DNA from 2 places in the Kitasatospora sp. NBC_01302 genome. Region 1 is predicted to be linked to the other one. Evidence: predicted binding sites of a transcription regulator. Region 1 holds the regulator's gene; the other holds the start of a gene.
The links. Region 1 encodes HspR, which represses chaperone genes until heat shock. Its sites were predicted from a motif close to TTGAGNNNNNNNNNCTCAA; they were not measured.
Positions count from the first base shown of each region.

Region 1 (10,597 bases):
CCCACGCTGTTGTTGTGCAGGCCGCCGACATCCGCTGGGACGTCGTTGGGGTCTCGTCGCCCGCCAGCGCACCGAGCGACATCCGCTGGGACTGAGTGGTCGCGCCGGCGTCGCCATTGCGCGCCATGGATGCAGCCGAACCTCGCCCGGGGCGGCCGGACGGCACGGCGGAGCCGGGTGCGCTCGTCTGGAACCCGGTCAGACGTCCTTCTCCGGGTGCCCGTCCTCGTCTGCGTCCTCGTAGAGGATCTCGGGAGAGTTGAGGGCCATCCGCCAGCCGAGCTGGAAGAGCGTCTCCGAGTTGTACTCCTCGCGGAAGTCGGCGATGTGCCGGGCCAGTGTCCGCTCGCTGATCCCAAGGTTGCGTGCTATGACCCGGTGGCCGAGGCCCTGGGTCATCATGCGCAGGATGTTGCCGCGCAGGCGGGATATCACCTCGGGCGGGACCTCGGTGGCGCCGAGGAAGGGGCTTGCCCGCTCCCAGAGCCGCTCGAAGGAGTCGAGCAGATAGCCGACGATCGCCGGGTCGCTGATGAAGGCGGCTTCCTGGGTGGTGCCCTGGAAGGGGATCACCGCGATGCGCCGGTCGAAGACGAAGAGCCGGGTGAACGGTTCCTCCAACGTCCTGACCTCGGCACCGGCTTCCGTCATCTCCTCGACGTACTGTCTGGTGGGTGCGGAGTAGCGAGCGCTGGGGTGGTAGATGATCCGCCGGGCCACGCCGCGCTGTAGCCGTGAGAGGTCGTCCTCCAGGGTCCCCTTGAGCTGCAGCAGCGACTGGCGGCGGCTGCCACCCGGCTGAGCGGTGAGAAGCTCCGATTCCACGCTCTCGGAGAGCGCCTCAAGCCGCTGGTTGATCTCGACGAGCCCATGGATGTGCTCGACGGAGCCGCCCGGGTGGAATGGCCGCTCAAGCGACTGATAGGCATGGCCGAGCTCCTGCATGGCCACCGGAACCGCGACCGCTTGGGAAAGCAGGCCCAGCGCTTGCTTCTGCCACGCGGAACTGAGCTGGCTGGCCAGACGATTCGGGTCGGTGACGCTCGCGATCTCGGGCTTTCCTTGGCTCAGAACCAATAGACCCAGTCCGGCCAGCTCGTTCTTGGCACTATCCAGCGTCGGATCGTCCACTTCCAAGCTGCCGCCGGCCGCGACCACCCGGAGATAGAGGGACTTGGCCTCGGCAGAAATGAACTCGCTGTGTTCACTGGTTGCTTCGGGCCGGGTGCCGTTGCCGTGCGAACGCATCCTCAAGCTCCCCCTTCCCGGACACTCAGCGAACGCTCATCGGGCAGCAACTCTACGCACTTCGGCCATAGGTTGGCACCCCACCGCAAGGGTGGGGTGCCGGTTACCTGAGCGCAGCTCACTTACCGCCGGGGCCGCCAGACCACCAGCGCGCTGGACTGCTGCGCCGGCTGGTAGGGCACCAGGTCCCGCCGGTACGAGGCGTGCACCGCGGCCTCGCGGGCCTGGAGGGCGGCACCGGCACCCTCCACGGCGGTGGCCAGTTCGGCGACCCGCGACTGCAGGGCGGCGACCTGGTTCTCCAGTTCGATGATCCGCTTGATCCCGGCCAGGTTGATGCCCTCGTCCTGGGAGAGCCGCTGCACCTCGCGCAGCTGCTGGATGTCCCGGGCCGAGTAGCGCCGGCCGCCGCCGCCGGTCCGATCGGGGCAGACCAGGCCGAGCCGGTCGTACTGCCGCAGGGTCTGCGGGTGCAGGCCGGACAGCTCCGCGGCCACCGAGATCACGTAGACCGGGGTCTCCTCGGTGAGCACGTACTGCGCACCGGGCGGGGCGGCCCGGCGCGGGCGGGGGCCGGGGCCGCCGGGGAGGCCCTCGCCCAGGCCCACGCCGATGGCATCGGCTCTCTTGTCGGAATCACGCATGTCAGGTCACGCTCCCTCCGCCGCCTTGAAGAGGGCGGCACGCGGGTCCTCGGATGCGGTGGCGTCGCGGTACTGCTCCAGAGCGTTCAGGGCCTCGCCGCTGGTCTCCTGAGGAACGGTCACCTCGACGGTGACCAGCAGGTCGCCCCGGGTGCCGTCCTTGCGGGTGGCACCCTTGCCGCGGGCCCGCAGGGTCAGGCCGTTGGCACTGCCGGCCGGCAGCCGCAGCTTCACGGCCGGGCCGTTCAGGGTCGGTACGTCGATGGTGCCGCCGAGCGCGGCCTCGGGGAAGGAGACGGGCACCGTCACGGTCAGGTTGTCGGCCTTGCGCCCGAACACCGGGTGGGAGCTGACGTGCACGGTGACGAAGAGGTCGCCGGGCTGGCCGCCGCGCTCGCCCTGGGCGCCCTTGCCCTTGAGCCGGATCTTCTGGGCGTCCTGTACCCCGGCGGGGATGCGCACCTGCATGGTGCGGGCCGAGCTGGCCCGGCCGCTGCCGTGGCACTCCGTGCAGGGGTCGTCGACGATCATGCCGCGGCCCTTGCAGTCGCGGCACGGGTCGGAGAGCGCGAAGGCGCCCTGGCCACGGCTGACGGTGCCGGCGCCGACGCAGGTCGGGCAGACCCGGGGGGTGGTGCCGGCCTTGGCGCCGGTGCCGGAGCAGACCCGGCAGGCGGCCTGGCTGGTCATCCGCAGCGGAACGGTGGCGCCGTCCACCGCCTCCTCGAAGCTGAGCGTGACCTCGGTCTCGACGTCCGCGCCGCGGCGCGGCTGGGCCTGGCGGCCGCCGCGGTTGAACAGGCCGCCGAAGACGTCGCCGATGCCGCCGCTGCCGCCGGACTGCGCGCCGGTGAACAGGTCGCCGAAGTCGAAGCTGTAGCCGTTGCCGCCGGGGCCGCCCGAGCGCATCCCGCCGGCGCCGAAGAGGCTGCGGGCCTCGTCGTACTCCTTGCGGCGCTTCTCGTCGGAGAGCACGTCGTAGGCCTCGGAGATGTCCTTGAAGCGGTCCTCGGCCTTGGCGTCGCCCTTGTTGGCGTCCGGGTGGAACTCGCGGGCGAGCTTGCGGTAGGTCTTCTTGATCTCCGCGGTGGTGGCGTCCTTGGGCACACCGAGGACCTTGTAGTAGTCCTTCTCCACGTAGTCCTTCGTGCTCATGGCTGCTGCCACCTCCCGGGGTGGGTCGATACGGTGCCGGTCGCTATGGCGCTGCCGGCCGGAGCGGTGCCGTGGGCCGGAACGGCGCTGCGGGTCGATACGGCGCTGCGGAGCCGCCCGTCACCAGAGGTGACGGGAGACCCCGCAGCGCACAGCGTGTCAGTTGTCGCCCGCACCGTCAGCCTCGGGGGCTGTGTCCGAGCCGGTGGCGGAGCTGCCGCCACCGGACGGAGCGCCCGGCTGCGGCTCGGCGACGGCCACCATCGCCGGGCGGATGATCCGCTCGCCGATCCGGTAGCCGGGCTGCAGGACCTGGACACAGGTGTCCTCGGTGACGTCCGAGGAGTAGCTGTGCATCAGTGCCTCGTGCAGGTTCGGGTCGAAGGGCTCGCCCTCCTTGCCGAACTGCTGCAGGCCCAGCTTGGCGACGACGGTCTCCAGGTTGTCGGAGACCGACTTGAAGCCACCGGTCACCTCACCGTGCTCACGGGCCCGGCCGATGTCGTCCAGCACCGGGATCAGGGTCTCCAGGATGTTGGAGACCGCGATCTCGCGGACCGTCAGCCGGTCGCGCTCGACCCGCTTGCGGTAGTTCTGGTACTCGGCCTGCAGCCGCTGGAGGTCAGCGGTGCGCTCGGCCAGCTCGCGCTTGGCGGTGGCCAGCCCGTCCGAGGCCTCGGCGTCGGCCGGCGCCTCCTCGGTGGTCGGCAGGTCGGCCTGGTCGGCGCTGGAGTCGTCGCCGGGCTCCACGCCCTGCGCCTTCTCCGTCATGCGGCACCACCCTTGGGCTTCTCGTCGTCGATGATCTCGGCGTCGACCACGTCGTCCTCGGGCTTGGCACCGGCGTCGGCGCCGCCCGCGGCACCGGCCGCACCGGCAGCGTCGGCGTTGGCGTAGAGCGCCTGGCCGAGCTTCTGGGCGGTGGTGGAGACCTTCTCGGTGGCCTCGCGGATGGCCGCGATGTCCTCGCCCTTCAGGGCCTCCTTGAGCTCGCCGATCGCCGTCTCGACCTCGGTCTTGACGTCGGCCGGGAGCTTGTCGGTGTTGTCCGCGATGAACTTCTCGGTCGAGTAGACGAGCTGCTCGCCCTGGTTGCGGGTCTCCACCGACTCGCGGCGCTTGTGGTCCTCCTCCGCGTACTGCTCGGCCTCGCGCATCATGCGCTCGATGTCGTCCTTCGGCAGCGCCGAGCCGCCGGTGACGGTCATCCGCTGCTCCTTGCCGGTGCCGAGGTCCTTGGCACCGACGTGCATGATGCCGTTGGCGTCGATGTCGAAGGTGACCTCGATCTGCGGCAGGCCGCGCGGGGCCGGCGGCAGGCCGGTCAGCTCGAACATGCCGAGCTTCTTGTTGTACGCCGCGATCTCGCGCTCGCCCTGGTAGACCTGGATCTGCACGGAGGGCTGGTTGTCCTCGGCGGTGGTGAAGATCTCCGAGCGCTTGGTCGGGATCGTGGTGTTGCGCTCGATCAGCTTGGTCATGATGCCGCCCTTGGTCTCGATACCAAGCGACAGCGGGGTGACGTCGAGCAGCAGGACGTCCTTGACCTCGCCCTTCAGCACACCGGCCTGCAGCGCGGCACCGATGGCCACGACCTCGTCCGGGTTGACGCCCTTGTTGGCGTCCTTGCCGCCGGTCAGCTCCTTGACCAGCTCGGCGACGGCCGGCATACGGGTCGAGCCACCGACCAGGACGACGTGGTCGATCTCGGACAGGTTGATGCCCGCGTCCTTGATCACGTTGTGGAACGGGACCTTGCAGCGCTCCAGCAGGTCCGCGGTCAGCTGCTGGAACTGGGCCCGGGTGAGCTTCTCGTCCAGGTGCAGCGGACCCTCGGCGGAGGCCGTGATGTAGGGGAGGTTGATCGAGGTCTCGGAGGACGAGGACAGCTCGATCTTGGCCTTCTCGGCCGCCTCGCGCAGGCGCTGCAGCGCCATCTTGTCCTTGGAGAGGTCCACGCCGTGGCCGGCCTGGAAGGTCTTCACCAGGTGGTCGACGACCTTCTGGTCCCAGTCGTCACCACCGAGGTGGTTGTCACCGTTGGTGGCCTTGACCTCGACGACGCCGTCGCCGATCTCCAGCAGCGAGACGTCGAAGGTGCCGCCACCGAGGTCGAAGACGAGGATGGTCTGGTCGTCCTTGTCCAGGCCGTAGGCCAGGGCGGCCGCGGTGGGCTCGTTGACGATGCGCAGGACGTTCAGACCCGCGATCTCACCGGCCTCCTTGGTGGCCTGGCGCTCCGAGTCGGAGAAGTAGGCCGGGACGGTGATGACGGCGTCGGTGACCGTCTCGCCCAGGTACGCCTCGGCGTCCCGCTTCAGCTTCTGCAGGATGAAGGCGCTGATCTGCTGGGGGTTGAAGTCCTTGCCGTCCAGGTTGATCTTCCACCCGGTGCCCATGTGGCGCTTGACCGAGCGGATGGTGCGGTCGACGTTGGTGACCGCCTGGCGCTTGGCGACCTCGCCGACCAGCACCTCGCCGTTCTTGGCGAAGGCGACGACGGACGGCGTGGTCCGGGCGCCCTCGGCGTTGGTGATGACGGTGGGCTCACCGCCTTCGAGAACACTGACGACCGAGTTCGTCGTGCCGAGGTCGATACCGACCGCGCGTGCCATCGTAGATACCTCCAGGAAGAAGTTGAGCTGTACGCACTCAAGCATGCCCGACGGTTTCGGGGGCGTCAACAGCCATGAGCTGACCTGACTCAACTTTATTGCGCGCTTATCTCCCGCTCGCGGTGAGCAGGGGCCGCGCCGTCGCCCGGAGGGGTGAGCATCGCCCGGCGTGATCGCCGCCATACCTTGCGCATCTTCTGAACCAGCGTTAACGCGCGGTAGTGTCCGCCCCGATCCCTGGATTAAGTTACCGGCGAGTACACTGCCGGGTGGGGAGAGCCGTACCCCCTTGCCCCTTTTCGACATCGCCCCTCGCACCCGCAGGAGACGGAGAGCCGATGCAGCTAGCAGCGATCGTCATCTCGCTGATCACCACTGTGATCGGCATCGCGCTCGCCACCCGTGCGGGCATGCAGATCTACCACGTCGTCAAGACCGGCCAGCCGGACGACACCCGCACCGGGCAGCCGGTCCAGCGGGCCAAGACGGTGGGCGTGGAGTTCCTCGGCCACACCCGGATGAACCGCTGGGGCGTGGTCGGCGTCGCGCACTGGTTCGTCGCGGTCGGCTTCCTGACCCTGGGCCTGACCCTGCTCACCGCGCTCTGCCAGGTCTTCGACGCCGAGTTCGTGCTGCCGGTGCTCGGCGGCTGGCTGCCGTACGAGCTCTTCACCGAGCTGGTCGGCACCTTCACCACGCTCGGGATCCTGGTCCTGATCGTGATCCGGTTGCTGAGCCTGCCCTCGCGGGCCGGGCGCAAGTCGCGGTTCGCCGGCTCGATCGCCTGGCAGGCGTTCTTCGTCGAGTACGTGATCCTCGGCATCGGCATCTGCATCCTGACGCTGCGCGGCCTCGAGGGCGCGATGGCGGGCGTCGGCTCGTACGAGGTGCGCTACCTGGTCTCGTACCCGCTGGTCGCCGCCTTCCACGGCCTGTCGCACGGCACCCTGGTCAACCTGATCTACCTCTTCGCCACGCTGAAGATCTGCATCTCCTTCGGCTGGGCGGCCACCATCGGCCTCAACCCCTCGATGGGTGTGGCCTGGCACCGCTTCCTGGCGTTCTTCAACATCTTCTTCAAGCGCGAGGCGGACGGCGGGGTCGCGCTCGGCGCGCTGCGCCCGATGACCAGCGGCGGCGCCCCGATCGACTTCGAGGACCCGGCCGAGGACGCCGTCTTCGGCGTCTCGCAGGTCGAGCACTTCTCCTGGAAGGGCATCCTCGACTTCTCCACCTGCACCGAGTGCGGCCGCTGCCAGTCGCAGTGCCCGGCCTGGAACACCGGCAAGCCGCTGTCGCCGAAGCTGCTGATCATGAGCCTGCGCGAGCACACCTACGCCAAGGCGCCGTACCTGCTGGCCGGCGGCGGCAAGGATGCCGAGGGCAACGAGAAGGCGACCGCGGAGCAGTTGAAGGACGTGCCGGCGGCGGCGCTGGCCGAGGCGGAGCGTCCGCTGATCGGCACCGCCGAGGAGAACGGGGTGATCGACCCCGACGTGCTGTGGTCCTGCACCACCTGCGGTGCCTGTGTCGAGCAGTGCCCGGTGGACATCGAGCACATCGACCACATCGTCGACATGCGCCGCTACCAGGTGATGATCGAGTCCTCGTTCCCGACCGAGGCCGGGACGATGCTCAAGAACCTGGAGAACAAGGGCAACCCGTGGGGCATGGCCACCAAGGCGCGCCTGGACTGGGTCAAGGAGCTGAAGAAGGAGACCGGCATCGAGGTGCCGGTGATCGGCCAGGACATCGAGCCGGCCGAGGTGGAGTACCTCTACTGGGTCGGTTGCGCCGGTGCGTTGGAGGACCGGGCGAAGAAGACCACCAAGGCCTTCGCCGAACTGCTGCACACCGCCGGGGTCCGGTTCGCCATCCTGGGCAAGGAGGAGTCCTGCACCGGTGACTCGGCCCGCCGCCTGGGCAACGAGTTCCTGTTCCAGATGCTCGGTGCGCAGAACGTCGAGACGCTCAACGCCGCGCTGGAGGACGCCCCGAAGAAGCGGATCGTGGCCACCTGCCCGCACTGCTTCAACACGATCGCGAACGAATACCCGCAGCTCGGCGGCCACTTCGAGGTCATCCACCACACCCAGCTGCTGCAGCACCTGATCGACGAGGGCAAGCTGGTCCCGGTCAACCCGGTGGAGGGCCTGATCACGTATCACGACCCCTGCTACCTGGGTCGGCACAACAAGGTCTACAGCCCGCCGCGCGAGATCATGGACAAGGTCCCGGGGCTGCGCCAGCAGGAGATGCACCGTCACAAGGAACGCGGCTTCTGCTGCGGCGCCGGTGGCGCGCGGATGTGGATGGAGGAGCGGATCGGCAAGCGGATCAACACCGAGCGGGTGGACGAGGCGCTGTCGCTCAACCCCGACATCGTCTCCACCGCCTGCCCGTTCTGCCTGGTGATGCTCTCCGACTCGGTGAACGGCAAGAAGAACGAAGGCGCGGCGAAGGAGCACCTGAAGGTGGTCGACGTCGCGCAGCTGCTGCTGGACTCCGTGAAGGCGGCCCCGCCGGTCGTGGAGGAGCCCGCCCAGGTCTAGCGGGCCGGGGCAGCCGCCCAGGTCAACGGCGTGTGAAGGGGATCGGCGTCCGGAACTCCGGGCGCCGATTCGCCGGTTCTCCGGCCATTTCACGGCGACCGGATTCGGTGGATCCGGTCGTACGGAGGCCGTTTTGATCGTGTGCGAGTTCGACCGCTGCGCGAATGTGCTTGTGGCGCACCGCCTCACATATGATGCCTGCCCCGGGTGGTATCCACCCGGGGCAAGCTGCTACTCACACACAGGGCTTATTCTCAACGGAACCGGGGACGTGGCGCGGGGGTCGCGACCGTCTGGTTCGGCCGCCGCCACCTGGATGTCGGCCCGATGAGCACCAAGCACCCAAGCGACGGTCCTGGCACCATCACCGCCAGGTCGCTGACCGGAACCAAGGGGAGAAACGCACAGATGACCCAGGCGATCATGCTGGTCGGCGGCCAGGGGACCCGGCTGCGCCCGCTCACCACGCACACCCCGAAGCCGATGCTTCCGGTCGCGGGCGTGCCGTTCATCGCGCACCAGCTCGCCCGCGCCGCGGCTGCCGGTGTCACCCGTGTCGTGCTGGCCACCTCGTACCTGGCCGAGGTGTTCGAGGAGCACTTCGCCGACGGCTCCCCGTACGGGCTGGAGCTGGTCTACCTGACGGAGCGTGAGCCGCTCGGGACCGGCGGCGCGATCCGCAACGCCGCCGAGGGCCTGACCTGCGGCGCCGACGAGCCGGTGCTCATCTTCAACGGCGACATCCTCTCCGGCCTGGACATCGCCGCGCTGCGGGACGGCCACGTGGCCGCCGGCGCCGACGTCACCCTGCACCTGACCCGCGTCGAGGACCCGCGCGCCTTCGGCCTGGTGCCCACCGACGCCGACGGCCGGGTGCTGGAGTTCCTGGAGAAGCCGGAGACCCCGGAGCAGATCGTCACCGACCAGATCAACGCCGGCTGCTACGTCTTCACCCGCTCGGTGATCGACCGCATCCCGGCCGGCCGGGTCGTCTCCGTCGAGCGCGAGACCTTCCCCGAGCTGCTGGAGAGCGGCGCCCTGGTGCGCGGCGTCGTCGACACCTCGTACTGGCTGGACCTGGGCACCCCCGCCGCCTTCGTGCGCGGCTCCGCGGACCTGGTGCTCGGCCGCGTCGACTCGCCCGCCGTCCCCGGCCCCACCGGTGACGCGCTGCTGCTGGACGGTGCCACCGTGGACCCGGCGGCCGTGCTCAGCGGCGGCACCGTGGTCGCGGCCGGCTCGGTGGTCGCGGCCGGTGCGATCGTCGAGGGCAGCGTCGTGCTGCCCGGCGCGGTGATCAGCGCCGACGCGTACGTGAAGGACTCCATCGTGGGTGCCTACGCCACCATCGGCGAGCGCACCGCACTGGACGGCGCGGTGATCGGCGACGGCGCCGTGGTCGAGTCCGACAACGAGCTGCCGAACGGCATCCGGATCGCCTGCGGCACCCGGCTCCCGGTCGGCGCGGTGCGCACCAGTGCGGGCCCCGGCGGCTGCCCGGCGGGCGAGAGCTCGGCGGCGGCCGTGCACGGTTCGGTGCTGCAGAAGTAGTCCTGCAGTGGTCCGGCCGTCGTAGCGGTGGACCAGGGCGGTGCGCCGGGCTTGCAGGGGGGCGGTGCGGCGGTTGCGGCGGGGCGGTGCGTCACAGCCCTGCTGCAATGCCGTGGATCCGCTGGGCGGTCCGGCTGCCGTCCCCCTTTCCGGGTACCTTCGGAGGGTGGCAGGCAACGGAATTCCCAACGGGTGGGGCGGCGGCGAGCGCAACCAGGCCGCGCCGCCGGCCCGTACGCATGAGCCGTACGGTTCCTACGGCTCGCAGGGCTCACAGGGCCCGCAGGGTCCCTACGGCGCGCAGGGCTCGTACGGGGACGACCCGTACCGCGGCGACCCGGATCGCGACGATCCGTACCGCGCGGACCGGCCCGGGAACACCCGCGCCTTCCCGGTCGGCGGCCAGGGCTACGGCGCTGACCAGGGCTACGGCCCTGACCGGGGTTACGGCGCCGACCGGGGTTACGGCGGCGGGCAGGGCCATGCCGGTGCCCAGGGCTACGCCGGTGGCGAGGATTACGCCGGTGGCCAGGGCTACGGGGCCCACGGTGGCGCGGAACAGGGGTGGGAGCGCCCGGGCGCCCGGTCCCAGGCAGGGGACCGGCCGGACCACGTCGCCACCTACCGGGCCGGCGGTCGCACGGCCCCCAGGACGGGCGGTCCGCGGCTGCGCTGGCGGGAGTTGCTGATCGGCATCTACCGCGCCCCTGCCCGCACCTTCGACCAGATGCGCGACCACCAGATGTGGCTCACCGCCGTCACGGTCTCGCTGATCTACGCGGTGGTCGCCGTGCTCGGCTTCGGTGACACCCATGACGAGGTGGTCAACTCC
Region 1 covers NZ_CP108404.1:4,666,514-4,677,110, reverse strand. The annotation lists gene OG294_RS20175 (TrmB family transcriptional regulator) at 199-1,248, opposite strand; gene OG294_RS20170 (heat shock protein transcriptional repressor HspR) at 1,371-1,892, opposite strand; gene dnaJ (molecular chaperone DnaJ) at 1,899-3,047, opposite strand; gene grpE (nucleotide exchange factor GrpE) at 3,207-3,818, opposite strand; gene dnaK (molecular chaperone DnaK) at 3,815-5,662, opposite strand; gene OG294_RS20150 ((Fe-S)-binding protein) at 6,001-8,214, shown strand; partial or broken gene OG294_RS20145 (sugar phosphate nucleotidyltransferase) at 8,623-9,696, shown strand; gene OG294_RS20140 (Yip1 family protein) at 9,932-10,597, shown strand, end outside.

Region 2 (10,597 bases), 1.2 Mb from region 1:
GGCGGCGGTAGCAGATGAGGTCGATCACGACGTCCTTGTGGAACGCCTGGCGGAACTCGAAGGCGAGCCGCGCCACGCGGACCACGGCCTCCGGGTCGTCGCCGTTGACGTGGAAGATCGGGGCCTCGATCATCCGGGCCACGTCGGTGCAGTACATCGAGGAGCGGCTGGAGGCCGGGGCGGCGGTGAAGCCGACCTGGTTGTTGACCACCAGGTGGATCGTGCCGCCGGTGCGGTAGCCGCGCAGCTGCGACATGTTCAGGGTCTCCGCGACCACGCCCTGGCCCGCGAAGGCCGCGTCGCCGTGGATCTGGATCGGCAGCACCGGGTAGGTGGTGCCGCCCTGGTCCAGGACGTCCTGCTTGGCGCGGACGATGCCCTCGACGATCGGGTCGACCGTCTCCAGGTGCGAGGGGTTGGCGGCCAGCGAGACCTTGATGGTCTCGCCGTCCAGGCCGGTGAAGGTGCCCTCGGAGCCCAGGTGGTACTTCACGTCGCCGGAGCCGTGCATCGACTTCGGGTCCAGGTTGCCCTCGAACTCGCCGAAGATCTTGCCGTACGGCTTGCCGACGATGTTGGCCAGCACGTTCAGGCGGCCGCGGTGGGCCATGCCGATGACGGCCTCGTCCAGGCGGTGCTCGGCGGCGGCGTCGATGGTCGCGTCGAGCAGCGGGATCAGCGACTCGCCGCCCTCCAGCGAGAAGCGCTTCTGGCCGACGTACTTGGTCTGCAGGAAGGTCTCGAAGGCCTCCGCCGAGTTCAGCCGGCGCAGGATGCGCAGCTGCTCCTCGCGCTCCGGCTTGGTGTACGGCTTCTCGACCCGCTCCTGGATCCACTTGCGCTGCTTGGGGTCCTGGATGTGCATGTACTCGATGCCGACGGTGCGGCAGTACGAGTTGCGCAGCAGCCCGAGGATGTCGCGCAGCTTCATGATCTTCTGGCCGCCGAAGCCGCCGACCGCGAACTCGCGCTCCAGGTCCCACAGGGTCAGCCCGTGCTCCACGACGTCCAGGTCGGGGTGCTTGCGCTGCTTGTACTCCAGCGGGTCGGTGTCGGCCATCAGGTGGCCGCGGACCCGGTAGGAGTGGATGAGCTCCATCACGCGGGCGGTCTTGTTGACGTCGTCCTCGTGCGTGGTGGCGACGTCGGTGGCCCAGCGGACCGGCTCGTACGGGATCCGCAGCGACTCGAAGACCTCGTCGTAGAACCCGTGCTCGCCCAGCAGCAGCTGGTGGATCGAGCGCAGGAACTCGCCGGACGCCGCACCCTGGATGACCCGGTGGTCGTAGGTCGAGGTGAGCGTCATGATCTTGGAGACGCCCAGGCGGGCCAGCGTGTCCGGGTTGGAGCCCTGGAACTCGGCCGGGTACTCCATGGCGCCGACACCGAGGATGGTGCCCTGCCCCTGCATCAGGCGCGGGACCGAGTGCACGGTGCCGATGCCGCCGGGGTTGGTCAGCGAGACGGTGACGCCAGTGAAGTCGTCCATCGTCAGCTTGTTGGCGCGGGCCCGGCGGACGATGTCCTCGTAGGCCTGCCAGAAGCCGAAGAAGTCCAGCGTCTCGGCCTTCTTGATGGCCGCGACGACCAGCTGGCGGTCACCGTTGGGCTTGACCAGGTCGATGGCCAGGCCCAGGTTCACGTGCTCCGGCTTGACCAGGTAGGACTTGCCGTCCTTGACCGCGTAGCTGTGGTTCATGCCCGGGGTCGCCTTCAGGGCCTGCACCAGCGCGTAGCCGATCAGATGGGTGAAGGAGACCTTGCCGCCGCGGGCGCGCTGCAGGTGGTTGTTGATCACGATGCGGTTGTCGATCAACAGCTTGGCCGGCACGGCGCGCACGCTGGTGGCCGTCGGCACCTCGAGCGAGGCGTCCATGTTGGTGGCCACGGCCTTGGCCGGACCGCGCAGCGGGACCAGCTCGGGGCCGGCGCTCATCTCCGCCACGGGGGCGGCGGGCGCGGCGGCTGCCTTCGGAGCCGGCGGCGCTGCGGGAGCGGCTGCCAGCGGCGCGGCTGCGGCGGGCGCCGCAGCCGCGGCGGCCACCGGGGCGGCGGCGGGGGCAGGAGCTCCCGCAGCAGCGGTCGCAGCAGGGGCAGGGGCGGCAACGGCGGTCGGCGTGGGGCCGGCCTGGGTCGCGGCCTGGGTCACTGGGGTCACCTCGGTACCGGGCTTGTAGTCGGCGAAAAAGTCCCACCAGGCTCGGTCGACCGAGTTGGGATCCTGGAGGTACTGCTGGTAGATCTCGTCGACGAGCCACTCATTGGGGCCGAAGCCTGTGGAGCTTGCCGAGCTGTTGGGGGTTTCAGGGGACTGTGGCGACACGGCGGCAACCGCCCTCTTCCGCTTCCTTTTGGGATGTTTGGACAGCGGGGATTAAGGCTACGCCCCTGACCAGTCCTCGCGCAGTCCCCGGGGGGTCGGCGTCGTCCAGATCACAGTGCCGTCGGCCACATTGGCTGGAAAAAGACGTTAGCCACGTGGTCGAGCGGGGAAACGGGCGCTCTTGATCACCGGATTAAACGGTATCAAACCGGACAAAGTTGCCCCTGGCCGACCAGATATGGCCGATCTGAGGCTGTCGACTACCAGATTGTCCCAATTTTGTGACAAAGCTGGCCGACGTGGACAGGACGTGGTGGTCCGGTGTGCCGGTTCACCCGTCGTTCACCCGGACGTTCAATCGGGCGGACGGCGGGCGGACGGCGGGCGGACGGCCGGGCGGAGCGGGCTCAGCCGCCGGGCAGGGCGACCTGGATCAGGCAGCCGCGCGAGCCGTCCGCCACCTCGATCCGTCCGCCGTGCAGGTCCACCGCCCAGCGGGCGATGGCCAGGCCCAGGCCGGTGCCGCCGTCGCTGCCGGGGCCCTGCGCGGTCGCGGTGCCCGCGCGGCTGAACCGGTCGAAGACCCGGGTGCGGTCCGCGGCGGGTATGCCGGGGCCCTGGTCCTCCACCTCGAGGAGCAGGGCCAGCGGTGCCTCGCCCGCCCGGGCCCGCACCGTCACGGTGCCGCCGGCGGGGGAGTGCTTGCAGGCGTTGTCCACCAGGTTCGCCACCACCTGGTGCAGCCGCTCCGGGTCGGCCAGTCCGGTCAGGCCCTGCGGCTGGACGTCCAGGCGCAACTGCACGTCGTCGCGCCGGCTCCATGCGCCGCCCGCCGTCGCACCGTCCACCGTGAGCCCGCGCAGGACGCCGGCCAGGAACGGCGCGACCTCGAACTCGCGGGCGTCCAACGGCACCACGCCGTCGTCCAGCTTGGACAGGTCCAACAGGTGGGAGACCAGGCGGCCGAGCCGCTCGGTCTGTTCCAGCGCGGCGCCCAGGGTGCCCGGTTCGGGCGGCACCACGCCGTCCACCATGTTCTCCAGCACCGCGCGCAGCGCCGCGATCGGCGTGCGCAGCTCGTGCGAGACGTTGGCCACCAGCTCGCGCCGGTGGCGGTCGGAGGCCTCCAGGTCGGCGGCCATCTTGTTGAAGGTCACCGCCAGTTCGCCGATCTCGTCGCGGGAGCCGGTCGTCACCCGGCGGCTGTAGTCGCCGCCGGCCATCGCGCGCGCCGCCGCGGTCATCTCGCGCAGCGGGGCGGTCAGGGTGTGCGCCAGCAGCTGCATGAAGAGCAGCGAGGCGATCATGGAGAAGGCCATGATCACCCGGATCTGGGTCTCCGAGCGGATCGCGATCACCACCAGGCCGGTGGCGACCATCACCGACACGATGACCAGCAGGGCGAGTTTGCCCTTGATCGAGCGCAGCGGGTCGAACGGCCGGATCTCCCGCCAGATCCGCGCGGCCACGCGTCCCGGCAGCCGCGCCGAGGGCGGCGTCCGGTCGGGCTCGTCGTGAGCCCGTGGTGAGGTGTTCATCGGTGCTTGGTCCCCGTACTCCCGTGCGCCCCCGTGGCCCCCGCAGCTGGTACCGCGCCCGGCTCAGCCGACCGGTGCCTCGAGGGCGTAGCCCACGCCGTGCACGGTGCGGATCCAGGTGGCGCCGATCTTCCGGCGCAGCGCCTTGACGTGGCTGTCCACGGTCCGGGTGCCGGAGGCGTCGGTCCAGTCCCAGACCTCGGCCAGCAACTGCTCGCGGGTCAGCACCGCGCGCGGCTGGGCGGCCAGGCAGGCCAGCAGGTCGAACTCGGTCGGCGTCAGGTGCACGTCGCCGGAGGCGAGCCGGACCCGGCGCTGCACGTGGTCGATCTCCAGCTCGCCGAACCGCAGGCTGCCGAGCGCCGGAGTTCTGGCCGCCTGCTGGGCGCGCTCGACGCGGCGCAGCAGCACGTTGACCCGGGCGGCGAGTTCGCGCATCGAGAACGGCTTGGTCATGTAGTCGTCGGCGCCCACACCGAGGCCCACCAGCAGGTCGGTCTCGTCGTCGCGGGCGGTCAGCATCAGCACCGGCACCGGCCGCTGGGCCTGGATCCGGCGGCAGACCTCGAGCCCGTCGAAGCCGGGCAGCATGATGTCGAGCACCACGAGGTCCGGCTGCCAGGTGTGGAAGCCGTCCACCGCGCCCGGGCCGTCGTGGGCCACGGCGACCTTGAAGCCCTCCGCGCCCAGCCGGGCAGCGATGGACTCGGCGATGGTGGGTTCGTCCTCCACCACCAAGACGCGTCGCTGGGCAATCACACCGCTCGTGCTGGTGTCCTGTTGAATCTCTGTCACGGTCACGCCACCGCCCCCAGGGCCTGCGGGCCGCCACCTGTGGGAATGGCGGGCACCGCTCGTAGTCTTGTTCCGTCGATTTTTCCGGTACCGGTTCTGGCACCCCGGCTCCGCCAAGCACGGGTGGACCGCGGCCTGACCGCCGGTCCGGGCGCGCACACCTCGCAGCGTACGGACACCCGGCGAGCACCGGCAGGTGGTCCGCGGATTTCCGGTCCGCGGGCCGTCACACGCGCCCCGGGGACCCGGTACGGGCCGCTACCTTACCCGTCCATGTCGCCTCACCGTAACGGTGTGTATGCGGGAACCCTGCAGGTGGTCCCGGCGCGGGGGGCGGTCGGCTTTGGTCCGTACCAACTCCTGAACTGCCGTAACGGGGACGGCAGGCAGATCCTCAGCGGACTCTCAGACGTACGTCGTACCGTGGACGAATTCAGCCAACGATGGCACGGTGTGCACGCGCAGCGAGCGTTCGGGCGCACCGGGTGCGGCCGTGGCACGGTCCGCCGGGTACATCGGCAGTGAGGGACGGAGGCGCCATGGCGGACGCGTCGTTCGGTGCGTCGGCGGGTGCGCCGACGGGCCCGGTCCCGGCGGCATCGCCGGCCCCCGCGGCACCGGCGCGGGCATGGGCGGCGGGCCGCCCGGGCGGCCGTCGGCTGCCCGTCGCACCGCTGGCCTGCCTGCGGTTCGGGCTGCGCGAGGTTCCGCTGCAGTGGGTGCTGGAACGGCTGCCCACCCCGCGGCGCAACCCCTTCGCCGTCGGCTACCTGGTGGTGCTGGCCGGCACCACCGTCTTCGCCCAGGCGGCCAGCCCGGACCTGGTGCACCAGTTGCAGACCATGTCCAGCACCGACGGCCACCACCTGCTGCACACCCCTCTGCGCTCGCTGCTGATGAGCGGGCTCTGGGTGGCCGGGCCGGCCTGGATGCCCTATCTGTGGGCCTTCGCCTTCACCGTCGCCCCGCTGGAGCGGCGGGTCGGCTCGCTGCGCGCGGCCGGGGTCTTCGCCGCCGGGCACGTGGTCGGCACCCTGCTCTCCCAGCTGGTGGTGGCGATCGCGGTGGCCACCGGCAAGGTCGGGCCGAGCATGCTGGACGAGCTGGACATCGGCGTCAGCTACGGCGTGCTGGCCAGCCTGGGCGCGATGGCCGGGTTGCTGCCGCCGCGCGGGCGCTACCTGGCGGTGGCCGGGGCGCTGCTGCTGGTCGGCCACCAGGTCCTCTCCAGCCCCGACCTGGTCACCGGGATCGGGCATCCGACCGCGCTGCTGGTCGGGATGGCGCTCGGGGGCGTGCTGCGCCGCACACCGCCGCCGCGTTCCGGCGGCGGGCGCGGCGGGATGGCGCGCTGGCTGTCGCGCTGGGCGCCGCGCCGGCTCGCGCTGCCCGACCAGTCGGCCTGACCGACCGGTCGGCGCCGCCCCTTCCCGGTCTTCTTCCCCCGGTCTTCCTTCATCGCTCAGAGCGAACAAAGTCCCGGGAACATCCAGCTCTCCCGAAGCCTTAGTCATGTCGACTCAAGTTCACTGACTGGGGAGAGATCATGGCATCGACGTCCGCTTCGCTCACCCTGCCCGTGCTGCCGCTCGACGACGAGGTGGTGCTGCCCGGCATGGTGGTGCCGCTGGACCTCAAGGACACCGAGGTGCGCGCCGCCGTGGAGGCCGCCCGGGCCGCCGCGCGGGCGTCGGTGGACGGCGGCAAGCCGCAGGTGCTGCTGGTGCCGCGGCTGGACGGTTCGTACGCGGCGGTGGGTTCGCTGGCCACCGTCGAGCAGGTCGGCCGACTGGCCGACGGCGAGCCGGCCGCGCTGGTCCGCGCGGTCCGCCGGGTGCGGATCGGGGCCGGCACCACCGGGCCCGGCGCCGCGCTCTGGGTGGAGACCACGCCGTTCAAGGAGTCCTCGGTCGGGATCCCGGTGGGCGGCCGGGCCGCCGAGCTGGTGAAGGAGTACAAGGCCGTCTCCACCCAGTGGCTGCGCAAGCGCGGCGCCTGGCAGATCGTCGACCGGGTGGCCGGCATCGAGGGCGTCGGCGAGCTGGCCGACAACATCGGCTACGCCCCCTTCGCCACCGCCGAGCAGAAGCTCAAGGTGCTGCTGGAGGCCGACCAGGTGGCCCGGCTGGAGTTCGCCCTGCAGCTGCTGCGCGACCACCTCGCCGAGGAGGAGGTCAACGACACCATCCGCAAGGACGTCGAGGAGGGCGTGGCCAAGCAGCAGAAGGAGTTCCTGCTCCGCCGCCAGCTGGAGGCCGTGCGCAAGGAGCTGGCCGAGCTGAACGGCGAGGCCGCCGACGAGGAGGGCGACTACCGCGCCCGGGTGGAGGCCGCCGACCTGCCCGAGAAGGTCCGCGAGGCGGCCCTCAAGGAGGTCGACAAGCTGGAGCGCTCCAGCGACCAGTCGCCCGAGGGCAGCTGGATCCGCACCTGGCTGGACACCGTCCTGGAGCTGCCCTGGAACAAGCGCAACGAGGACGCCTACGACATCACCGGCGCCCGCGCCGTGCTGGACGCCGACCACGCGGGCCTGGCCGATGTGAAGGACCGGATCGTGGAGTACCTGGCGGTCCGCAAGCGCCGGGCCGACCAGGGGCTGAGCCTGATCGGCGGGCGGCGCGGCGGCGCGGTGCTGGCCCTGGTCGGGCCGCCCGGTGTCGGCAAGACCTCGCTCGGCGAGTCGGTGGCCCGCGCGATGGGCCGCGACTTCGTCCGGGTCGCGCTCGGCGGTGTCCGCGACGAGGCCGAGATCCGCGGCCACCGGCGCACCTACGTCGGCGCGCTGCCGGGCCGGATCGTGCGGGCCATCAAGGAGGCCGGCTCGATGAACCCGGTGGTCCTGCTGGACGAGATCGACAAGGTCGGCTCGGACTACCGCGGCGACCCGGCCGCCGCCCTGCTGGAGGTGCTGGACCCGGCGCAGAACCACACCTTCCGGGACCACTACCTGGAGGTCGAGCTGGACCTGTCCGACGTGGTCTTCCTGGCCACCGCCAATGTGCTGGAGGCGATCCCGGAGCCGCTGCTGGACCGGATGGAGCTGGTCCGCCTGGACGGCTACACCGAGGACGAGAAGGTCGTCATCGCCCGCGACCACCTGCTGCCGCGCCAGCTGCAGCGGGCGGGGCTGCTGCCGCAGGACGTCACGGTCGAGGAGTCCGCGCTGCGCAAGCTGGCCGGCGAGTACACCCGCGAGGCCGGCGTGCGGACCCTGGAGCGGGCGGTGGCCCGGATCCTGCGCAAGGTCACCGCGCAGACCGAGCTGGGCGAGCGCGAGCTGCCCGCCGCGATCGGCGCCGACGACCTGCGGGCCCTGATCGGGCGCCCGCACCACACGCCGGAGGCGGCCCAGGAGCCGGCCGAGCGCCGCACCGCGGTGCCGGGCGTGGCCACCGGCCTGGCGGTGACCGGCGCCGGCGGCGACGTCCTCTACATCGAGGCCTCGCTGGCCGACGCCGAGACCGGCTCGACCGGCCTGACCCTCACCGGCCAGCTGGGCGACGTCATGAAGGAGTCCGCCCACATCGCCCTCTCCTACCTGCGCTCGCGCGGGGCGGAGCTGGAGCTGCCGGTCACCGGCCTGCGGGAGCGCGGCATCCACCTGCACGTGCCGGCCGGCGCCGTCCCCAAGGACGGCCCGAGCGCGGGCGTCACCATGACCACCGCGCTGGCCTCGCTGCTCTCCGGCCGCAAGGTGCGCACCGACGTCGCGATGACCGGTGAGGTCTCGCTGACCGGCCGGGTGCTGCCGATCGGCGGGGTGAAGCAGAAGCTGCTGGCCGCCGACCGGGCGGGGATCACCACCGTGATCATCCCCAAGCGCAACGAGCCCGACCTGGACGACGTCCCGGCCGAGGTGCTGGAGCGCCTGTCGGTCCACCCCGTGGCCGACGTCCGCGAGGTGCTCGCGCTGGCCCTGGAGCCCGCCGAGGTCCTGGTGGCCGCCGCGGCCTGACGGCGGGCGGCCTGCGGTCCGACCCCCGGCGCCGACAACGGCGCCGGGGGTCGGACCGCAGTGCCGCAGCGCAGCGACGCGGCCCCGCAGGGTCGCGGGAATGGGGAGTCGGGTGACGGGCGGCCCGGTAGTCATGCGACACTGCGCCAATGCCGTCGCCTACACAGAAAGCCCTGGCCAAGGTGCCTGGGCCGCTGCGCCCCTTCCTGGTGCAGCACCGAAGTCTGGTGAAGTTCCTAGTGGTGGGCGGGACGTGTTTCCTGCTGACGCTGGTGATCAACTACGGGCTCAGGTTCACCGTTTGCCAGAACAAGCCGCTCGTCGCACTGACCGTCGCCAACGCGATCGCCACGGTGGCTTCGTACCTGCTGAACCGGCAGTGGTCGTTCCGCTCGGAGGGCAGCCACAAGGAGGCCATCCCGTTCTTCGTGGTCAGTGCGGTCGCGGTCGGGGTCAACGACCTGCCGCAGGCCATCAGCCACTACGTGCTCAACCTGCGCACGCCGCACGTGACCCACTTCACCGCCGAGGTCTCCGACTTCCTGAGCGGCATGATCATCGGCACCCTGGTGGCGATGGCCTTCCGCTACTGGGCGATGAAGCGGTTCGTCTTCACCACCACCCGCAGCTCAGTGGTCTCCGAGTCCGCCGAGTCGTCCACGCCGGTGCACTGACCCGGGCTCACCCGGCGGTCGTCGTTCCCGGCTCCGACGGGGCGGTCATCTCCCGGCCGCCCCGGGGCCTGGTGCTCACCGCGACCAGTGTCACCGCCATCCCCAGCACCGCCCAGGCGGCCAGGACCAGCAGCGGGACGGTGAGATTGGTGGCGCCGAAGTAGGCGATCGACCTGGTCGCGTCGGTGCCCGCGCCGTTCGGCAGCCAGGCGCCGATCGCCCGCCAGAACGGCGGCATCAGCGGCGGCGGGTAGACCCCGCCGGCGCTCGGGTTGCCGAGCACCACGAAGAGCAGCACGGCCAGCCCGATGCCCACCAGGTCGAAGAGGCACTCCAGGGCCATCGTGACGGTCCCCACCGCGAAGACCACCAGGCTGCCCACGCCCCAGAGTCCCGCGGTGCTGCCGGGCAGCGCGTTCAGGATCGGCCCCACGATCAGCGCGCCGCCGAGCCCGGCCGCGATCGAGTACAGCGCCAGCACCCCGGTGCGGATCAGCGCGCGGTCACGGTTGGCGGGCCGGGAGCCGGCGCTGATGCCCAGGATCGAGGCGACCAGGTAGCCGCCCACGCACCAGCCGATCACCAGGTAGAACGAGGTCAGCCCGTTGGCGTCGCCCGGCGGCAGCGGGATCACGTCCTTGGTCTGCACGGTGCGGCCCTGGTGCTGCTCCAGCTGCGTGACGATGCTCTGGGCGGCGGTGGCGGCCGACTTGCCGCGGGCACCGGCCACCAGCAGGGTGTCCTGGCTGCCGGAGGGGTCGACGATCAGGGCCGCGTAGAGCTTCTGGTCCTTGATCCGGGCGACCGCGGTGGCCTCGTCGGCCACCGCAGTGGCGCGCACCGCCTCGCCCGGCACCTGGTCGAGCGCGCCGACCACCTGTGCCTGCTGCTGCGCCGGGGCCACCACGCCGATCGACAGGTGGTGCGGTTTCGGCTCGTGCAGCGCGCCGACGTACGAGGTGATGAAGGCGAGCTGGAGCAGCAGCACCGCGACCACCAGCAGTGCTGAGCGTCCGCTGACGGCGTCCTTGAGTTCCTTGACGAAGCCCTGGCTCTGGTGGGACATCAACTCTCCTCGATCGGCGGTGCGATGGGCGGAGAAAAACGGACCTTGCAGATAATTCATATCATCAAGCACTTTCCCGGCGATCCCTACCGCGCCGGGCTGATGGATACTGATCACGCGCCGGCGACCGGTGCCGCGCGGACGAGCGACGGGTTGGCGTGGACGAGCAACTGACGAACGGTGAGGTCGGCGCGGTCTACCGCGCGGTGGAGCGCGAGGTCGCGGTGATGTTCCGCCGGGGGCGGG
Region 2 covers NZ_CP108404.1:5,863,351-5,873,947, forward strand. The annotation lists gene OG294_RS25750 (multifunctional oxoglutarate decarboxylase/oxoglutarate dehydrogenase thiamine pyrophosphate-binding subunit/dihydrolipoyllysine-residue succinyltransferase subunit) at 1-2,323, opposite strand, end outside; gene OG294_RS25755 (sensor histidine kinase) at 2,731-3,861, opposite strand; gene OG294_RS25760 (response regulator transcription factor) at 3,925-4,656, opposite strand; gene OG294_RS25765 (rhomboid-like protein) at 5,196-6,062, shown strand; gene lon (endopeptidase La) at 6,203-8,611, shown strand; gene OG294_RS25775 (GtrA family protein) at 8,761-9,285, shown strand; gene OG294_RS25780 (DUF3533 domain-containing protein) at 9,293-10,351, opposite strand; gene OG294_RS25785 (hypothetical protein) at 10,343-10,525, shown strand; gene OG294_RS25790 (MarR family winged helix-turn-helix transcriptional regulator) at 10,510-10,597, shown strand, end outside.
Region 2: the regulator HspR is predicted to act here: its motif matches at 6,162-6,180, upstream of lon (endopeptidase La).